3 regions of the Weizmannia sp. FSL W8-0401 genome follow, and region 3 is predicted to be linked to each of the others. Evidence: riboswitches for the same ligand, from Rfam matches in the RefSeq annotation. Region 3 holds a riboswitch; each other region holds the start of a gene.
What was found. Region 3 has a riboswitch for cyclic di-AMP ahead of NSU00_RS02100 (APC family permease). Riboswitches for the same ligand answer to the same signal wherever they lie in the genome.
Positions count from the first base shown of each region.

Region 1 (2,269 bases), 2.2 Mb from region 3:
TTCAGCAAGGTACGCTTCCCCTTTTTCTTTGTCATATTTTCCTTCCCATTTTGACACAATAATGGTTGCCAGTGTATTCCCAACGACATTGCAGACTGTTCTTGCCATATCCAGAATACGGTCAATCCCGGCAATAAATGCAAGGCCTTCAATCGGAATGCCGACCGTTCCCAGCGTCGCCAAAAGCACGACGAATGAAACCCCCGGAACACCGGCAATGCCTTTTGACGTGACCATCAGCACGAGCACCAGAGAAATTTGCGCACCGATGGACATATGAATCCCATACATTTGCGCAATAAACAGCGCCGCCAGCGACTGGTACAAGGTCGAGCCGTCCAGGTTGAAAGAATATCCGGTCGGAATCACCAGTGTGGTGATCGATTTCGGGCAACCGAATTTTTCCATTTTCTCCATGAGCCTTGGCAGCACCGCTTCTGAGCTTGCAGTGGAATAGGCAAGGATCAATTCGTCTTTCAGGATCTTGAAGAGATTGAAAATATTTACACGGAAAAGCCAGCCAATCAGGCCAAGCACGACAACCACAAAGAAAATAATTGTGCCGTAAACCGTGAAAACAAGCTTGCTCAGCGGGATCAATGACTTGAGGCCGAATTGCGCAACCGTTACGCCAATAAGGCCGAATACACCGATCGGGGCCACTTTCATGACCAAATTGGTGACATAAAACATCGCTTCACTGACACCCTGGAAAAAGCGGAGCACCGGTTTTCCTTTTTCCCCGATGGCTGCCACCCCGATCCCGAACATGACAGAGAAGAAAATGATTGGAAGCATGTTCCCTTGTGAAAGGGATTCAAACAAGTTCGTCGGCACAATATTTAAGATCGTATCGACTATGCCATTGTGCTGCGTCTCTTTCGTTGTTTCCACATAACTGCTGATCGATGTTTTTGCCAGCGAACCCATATCCACCCCTGTACCCGGATGGAACAAGTTTCCGGCCAGCAGCCCGACTACAATTGCAATGGTCGTGACAATTTCAAAATAGATTAATGCTTTCAGGCCGAGCTTTCCAACCTGCTTCATATCTCCTGCACCGGCAACACCGACAATCAGGCTTGAAACGACAATCGGGATCACAATCATTTTAATCAAGCGCAAAAAGAAATCGCCAAACGGCTGGAGAATATGGGCCACGGTGTCATTTCCGTGAAAAATGCCGCCGATCGCAATACCGAGAATCAGGCCGATAAAAATCTGCCAGGCTAAACTCACTCTTTTCATGTAGGTCCCTCCCAGATGCCAATATTTTTTCAAAAAGCGCAGTACGCAAGCTGCATACCGGATTGTTTGTAAAACTCAAATTGCAGATACCACCGGTTTCCGGATTTCCATGTGGAAACCGAATTTGCGGATGAAAAAAAACCACGAAAGAGAGAAATTCCTTCGCAGCATTTTTGCTTAAAAGGCGTGTCCAAAAAACACACGCAGTTCTCTCCAGACGCTTACGAGGTTAGCTGACGGATTAGGGAATAAAGAGTTTCCCTACCTTTCAATGAAAGGTTTCACCCCTGGTGCCCAAAGCACCCGTTGGTTCCCCCGTTTACATAAACATGTAATTGAGCGATGATATGAAGTTTTTAAAAGATAAAAAACAACTCATCCTTCTCCAATGTTTTAGCGTCCTTTGCCATTATATAATATTTTAATATAATATAGCAAATAAATTTTTTTATAGCGAGAGGCCGGACGCATTCGCGTTGCATAGCCGGCATCAATTTGCTGGTCATCCGCGGGAGATAGCATTCCACGCTTCAATTTGCTAAAATAAAACCAGTCGATACTTTGTGAAAAGAGGTACATTATGACACTTTTTTATTTTGTGCGCCATGGCCAGACAGAATGGAACGCCGACCGGAACAGATATTGCGGGAGAAGCGATATCGGTTTGTCTGAGACCGGCGTGCGGCAGGCGAAACTGGCGGCAGGATTTTTAAAGGACATTCCGTTTGATGTGGTTTACGCATCAACATTGGGCCGTGCTGTCCGTACGGCAGAAATTCTCGTGAAGGGGCGGAATTTGGAAATACACCAGGATCCGCGTCTTGTCGAAACGGACTTCGGTGCCTGGGAAGGAGAACGGCAGGAAGACTTTTCCGTAAACTATGCGGATAATTGGGAGGCATGGCTACAAGATCCGGGCGCGACACATGCGGGTTATACGGGGGAAACGGCCGTCCAAGTCTATAACCGTGTCCGTGCCTGTATCAATGAGCTGGTGGAAAAACATCCGGAGGAAACCGTC
Region 1 covers NZ_JBBPAG010000001.1:2,595,407-2,597,675, forward strand. Annotated here, with positions in the region: gene NSU00_RS12780 (cation:dicarboxylate symporter family transporter) at 1-1,248, opposite strand, end outside; cyclic di-AMP (ydaO/yuaA leader) riboswitch at 1,453-1,600, opposite strand; gene NSU00_RS12785 (histidine phosphatase family protein) at 1,829-2,269, shown strand, end outside.
Region 1: linked by a shared signal. The riboswitch ahead of NSU00_RS12780 (cation:dicarboxylate symporter family transporter) and the one ahead of NSU00_RS02100 (APC family permease) in region 3 are both predicted to bind cyclic di-AMP.

Region 2 (2,269 bases), 2.1 Mb from region 3:
CCGTTCAACCGCTGCGAAGCAAATAACCGGTACGGGATTGGGACTTGCCATATGCAAAGGAATCGTCGAGCTTCATGAAGGAACGATATCGGCGCAGCCGAAGGAACCGCGAGGGACCATTGTAACGATAACCCTTCCCTTAAACAAGCAAGACGACTTGCTTGCAGCAGCTGAAGAAAGGGGAACCACGAATCATGACCATGAATGAACATGGGGCTCGCATTTTGATCATCGATGATGAACCCCAAATTCGAAAGCTTCTGAAGGTAACCCTGCAAGCCCATCAATATGCCATCTACGAAGCCTCGACAGGAGAGGAGGGCCTCCAACAGGCATCCTTGATGTTGCCGGACTTGATCATACTTGATCTCGGGTTGCCGGGCATATCCGGCATGGAAGTGCTCGGCCGCATCCGGGAATGGTCAAATTCGCCGATCATTGTGCTGACGGCAAAAGACAGGGAGGAAGATAAAATCGTCGCGCTCGACAGCGGCGCCGATGATTATGTAACCAAGCCGTTCGGGATGGGAGAGCTCGTCGCTCGAATACGTGTTGCGCTGCGGCACGTAGCCAAATCGTCGAATGAGCCCATCCTCCAGATCGGCGAGCTGACCATCGACCTGGCACAGCGAAGCGTGGAGTTGAAGGGAGAACGGATCAAGTTGACCCCAACAGAATACGATCTGTTGAAAATTCTCGCCTCCAACGCCGGGAAAGTAGTCACGAAGCGTCAGCTGCTCCAACAAGTATGGGGCAGCCACCACAATGAGACCGACAGCCATTATTTGCGGGTGTACATCGGACATCTACGCAAAAAACTCGAGGAAGACTCGACTCGGCCCAAGTTCATTCTGACGGAGCCGGGGATCGGCTATCGCTTCCTGTCCAGGGAGTAACAGAGTCGCTTACCTCGGCTACGTCCATCCTCCGTTCAAAAACGTAAGAACGGGACCTTCGTGTAGAAATATTGCCGTCTCCGTAAGTTTTTGTCCGATGCATCCGTTTTCGCGCACGAGAAAAGGCTAAAAATCAAAAATAGGCGTTGGATTCGGCTTTTACATTGTCTTGCAAAAAGCGTATGATCTCTATCAACAACTTCAAATTCATTTGAATCGCTGAATTCCCTAAGGGGAAACGGGGGAACCAACAGAAGCCATTAAATGGTTTCACGGGGTGAATTCCTTGTCTGCTTGGCACTTGGAAAGGGTACTCTCAAGCCCTAACCCGACAGCTAACCTCGTAAGCGCATTGAGAGAGAACCGTATCCGAGCTGCGTTTGTCTGATGGACTGACAACAGACTGCCCGAGAGCTTCGTTTCTCTGCTCTTCGGGCTTTTTGTCATACCCAAAAAAACATTTAGGGAGAGTGGCAAGCATGTTACACGTGCAAGAAGCGGATCCACTGCCGGGTCTTGAATCGCCCGGTTTTCGGTATGAGGAGAGAATCCGTTCCATCGAAGTATTTCGCTTCGATCAAGAGTTGACCCGGCGTTTATTTTTCGAAAACGAAAAAGGTAGCGTGTGCGGATATCTGAAACTATCCGGCAACGGGTTTAGCGGTTGGGGAGAATACCGATTGCCTAATACGAAAAAACCGTTCGACCTCGTCGGATGGGCATCCGTATATATGAATCTGAAAGGTCTTAACATTGCCCAAGCCTTTCAATTGCTACAGGGTAAAGAAGAGAATTGGGGAAGGATTCGAAAAGAGTTGGCCGAATCGGCGTTGATGGACTTGTCATCCACTCTCGAGACCCCTTTTCTTTTGCCACATCACGGTGATTTTCCGATAAAACAACAATATATCATGGAACATGCCGAATCTTACGTCTCATTCTGATCTCGTAACGGAAAGGAGAAATGCATGGTGCAGGAGCTTGTAAATCAACTGAAAGAGGCCTACTTGCAATGATCGGTGAACATCCGCAGGAGGTGGAAGTAAGAGTCATTAAAAACCATATCGTGATCATTGCCAAAGGAACTCCAACAATTGAGCATTCCATCTCTGTCCATACCATACGCGGCAGAAGCATTCATCAGACGATAGTCGAAATGGATCGCGACCGATTGCAAGCGCTGTCGAAACCTAAAGTGGCTGCAATTGTCGGTTGCCGCGTCACTTCCATTCAATCCGACATTTGCATCGGCACCGAGGAAAAAATGGAGCTGATTCATCTGGATTGCGATATCGAGCACAAGTATATGCATGATTAGGTTTGAAGAGACGTTTTATTCCAAGGCCTGTCCGTCAATTAAGTGGAACAGTATT
Region 2 covers NZ_JBBPAG010000001.1:2,555,364-2,557,632, forward strand. Annotated here, with positions in the region: gene NSU00_RS12565 (ATP-binding protein) at 1-208, shown strand, start outside; gene NSU00_RS12570 (response regulator) at 195-896, shown strand; cyclic di-AMP (ydaO/yuaA leader) riboswitch at 1,104-1,262, shown strand; gene NSU00_RS12575 (hypothetical protein) at 1,376-1,840, shown strand; gene NSU00_RS12580 (Na-translocating system protein MpsC family protein) at 1,909-2,214, shown strand.
Region 2: linked by a shared signal. The riboswitch ahead of NSU00_RS12575 (hypothetical protein) and the one ahead of NSU00_RS02100 (APC family permease) in region 3 are both predicted to bind cyclic di-AMP.

Region 3 (2,269 bases):
CGGCAGGAAGATCAAAACCGGCCATACTTGCGTAAATTTCGTAATGAATAAAATCGCAAGGACACTAAATGTAATAATGGCACCGACAAAGTTGACTGACATTTTGCCGGCCCAGCCCCTCGGCCTTTGAGTAACCCATTTCACAATCATGCCGCATTGCGCAAGCGTAAACGGAATAAACACGCCGACTGCATACAATGGAATGAGGCGCTCGGTATTGCCCTGGAATGCCACAATTAAAATTATGGAAGCAACGCCGAGAAAAATAATGCCGTTTGAGTAACCAAGCCGGTCACCGCGGATCGTGAACATGCGCGGCATAAATTTGTCCCTTGCCAGGTTAAAAGCGAGCTGCGGGAACGCTGAGAACCCGGTGTTCGCAGCAAGCACGAGAATTAAAGTCGTAGTTGCCTGGACGAAATAGTACAAAACACCGTTGCCAAGTGTCCGGTGGGCCATTTGCGATACAACGGTTTCTGTTTCTTTCGGCGCAATGCCGAGCCAGTATGCGAGAAAACTGATGCCCGCTAAAAGCGATGCCAGAATGATACCCATCATGGCAAGCGTGCGGGCTGCGTTTCTCGGTGCCGGGTCGCGGAAGTTCGGGATCGCGTTGGAAATGGCTTCGACCCCTGTCAATGCCGAACAGCCGGATGAGAAAGCTTTTAACAAAAGAAACAGTGAAATGCCGGCGACCGGCGTACCGATATGCGGATGCAGGTTTTGCGGGATTTGCCCCGTTACTGTTTTGAATAAACCGACAACAATGATGACAAACAATGAAAATACGAACAGATAAACCGGGTAAGCGAGCACATTGGCCGATTCCGTCAGCCCGCGCAAATTCAGAATCGTAATGATCAGAACGAGAAAAACCGCAATCTGCACACTGTACGGATGCAAGCTCTGAAACGCGGAAGTAATGGCATCTGTTCCGGCTGAGACGGAAACGGCCACCGTTAAAATGTAGTCCACCAGCAAAGATCCGCCCGCAAGAAGGCCAGGGGTGACGCCGAGATTTTCTTTCGAGACACGGTATGCCCCGCCGCCTTGCGGATAAGAGTAAATGACCTGGCGATAAGATAAAATAAGTGCAGCCAATAAAATTAAAATGCCGACTGTAATTGGAATAGAATACCAAAATGCCAGCGCCCCCACTGTGGCAAGTACAATCAGCACCTGTTCAGGCCCGTACGCAACAGATGAAAGCGCGTCGGATGAAAGAATGGCCAATGCTTTTAACTTGGTCAGCTTCTGCCCTTCAATTTCATTTGAACGAAGCGGTCTCCCAATTAACAATCGTTTTATCGTGGTGAACATTTGAATGGTCTCCTTTTATCTGCAGTGTTTCAAAAATGCTTCCCCTAAAATAAGAAAAACCACAAAGAGAATTCATCTTCCCTGTGGTCTATTGCCCGATCACAGTTTCACATCCTCTATTATAACGCTGACGGGGTTAGCTGTCGGGTTCGGGCATAAGAGTGGCCCTGCCTTTTAAAAAAAGGCTTCACCCCAGAGCGGCGCGCGGCCGCCAACCTGGTTCCCCCGTTCCGTTTCCGGATTAAGCGGTTCAGTTATGAAACGCAAATTTTACATACGACATCCTATCTTACTCCCGTTGCCATTGTTTGTAAAGACTATTTCGCAATTGCGTTTCGGTATGTCCATCTTTACCCGCCATATCCCCGGGCAAACTGTCTTTATTCACAGTACCTAATTTTCGATCATGCTTCTTTTGTAGAATATCCGAATGTGCCTAAAGCACGCAAAAAGCAAGGTTTTTCGGCAAATCCGGAGTAAAGAGATAAACAGAGTTAGGAAGGTAAAACCTGAGGATGAAAAGATGACCTCTTGGGGCAGGCGGATCAATTGGAAACATAAGACCAAAAGAGGCGCGAACCCGGTGGAATTGTCTAATTAGGAGCTCCATTCGGGCCCGAAATGTCCTTTTGAACCTGTCAAAAGGACAAAACGTGCCGCATCCGGGAATGAAATGTCCTTTTGAACCTGTCAAAAGGACAAAAGGAATTGCATCCGGGCCCAAAATGTCCTTTTGAAGCCGTCAAAAAGACAAAACGAGCTGCATCAGGTAACGAAATGTCCTTTTGAACCTGTCAAAAGGACAAAAGGAGTTGCATCCGGGCCCGAAATGTCCTTTTGAAGCCGTCAAAAAGACAAAACGAGCTGCATCCGGGCCCGAAATGTCCTTTTGAACCTGTCAAAAGGACAAAACATGCCGCATCCGGGAATGAAATGTCCCTTTGAACCT
Region 3 covers NZ_JBBPAG010000001.1:434,518-436,786, reverse strand. Annotated here, with positions in the region: gene NSU00_RS02100 (APC family permease) at 1-1,320, opposite strand, end outside; cyclic di-AMP (ydaO/yuaA leader) riboswitch at 1,430-1,578, opposite strand.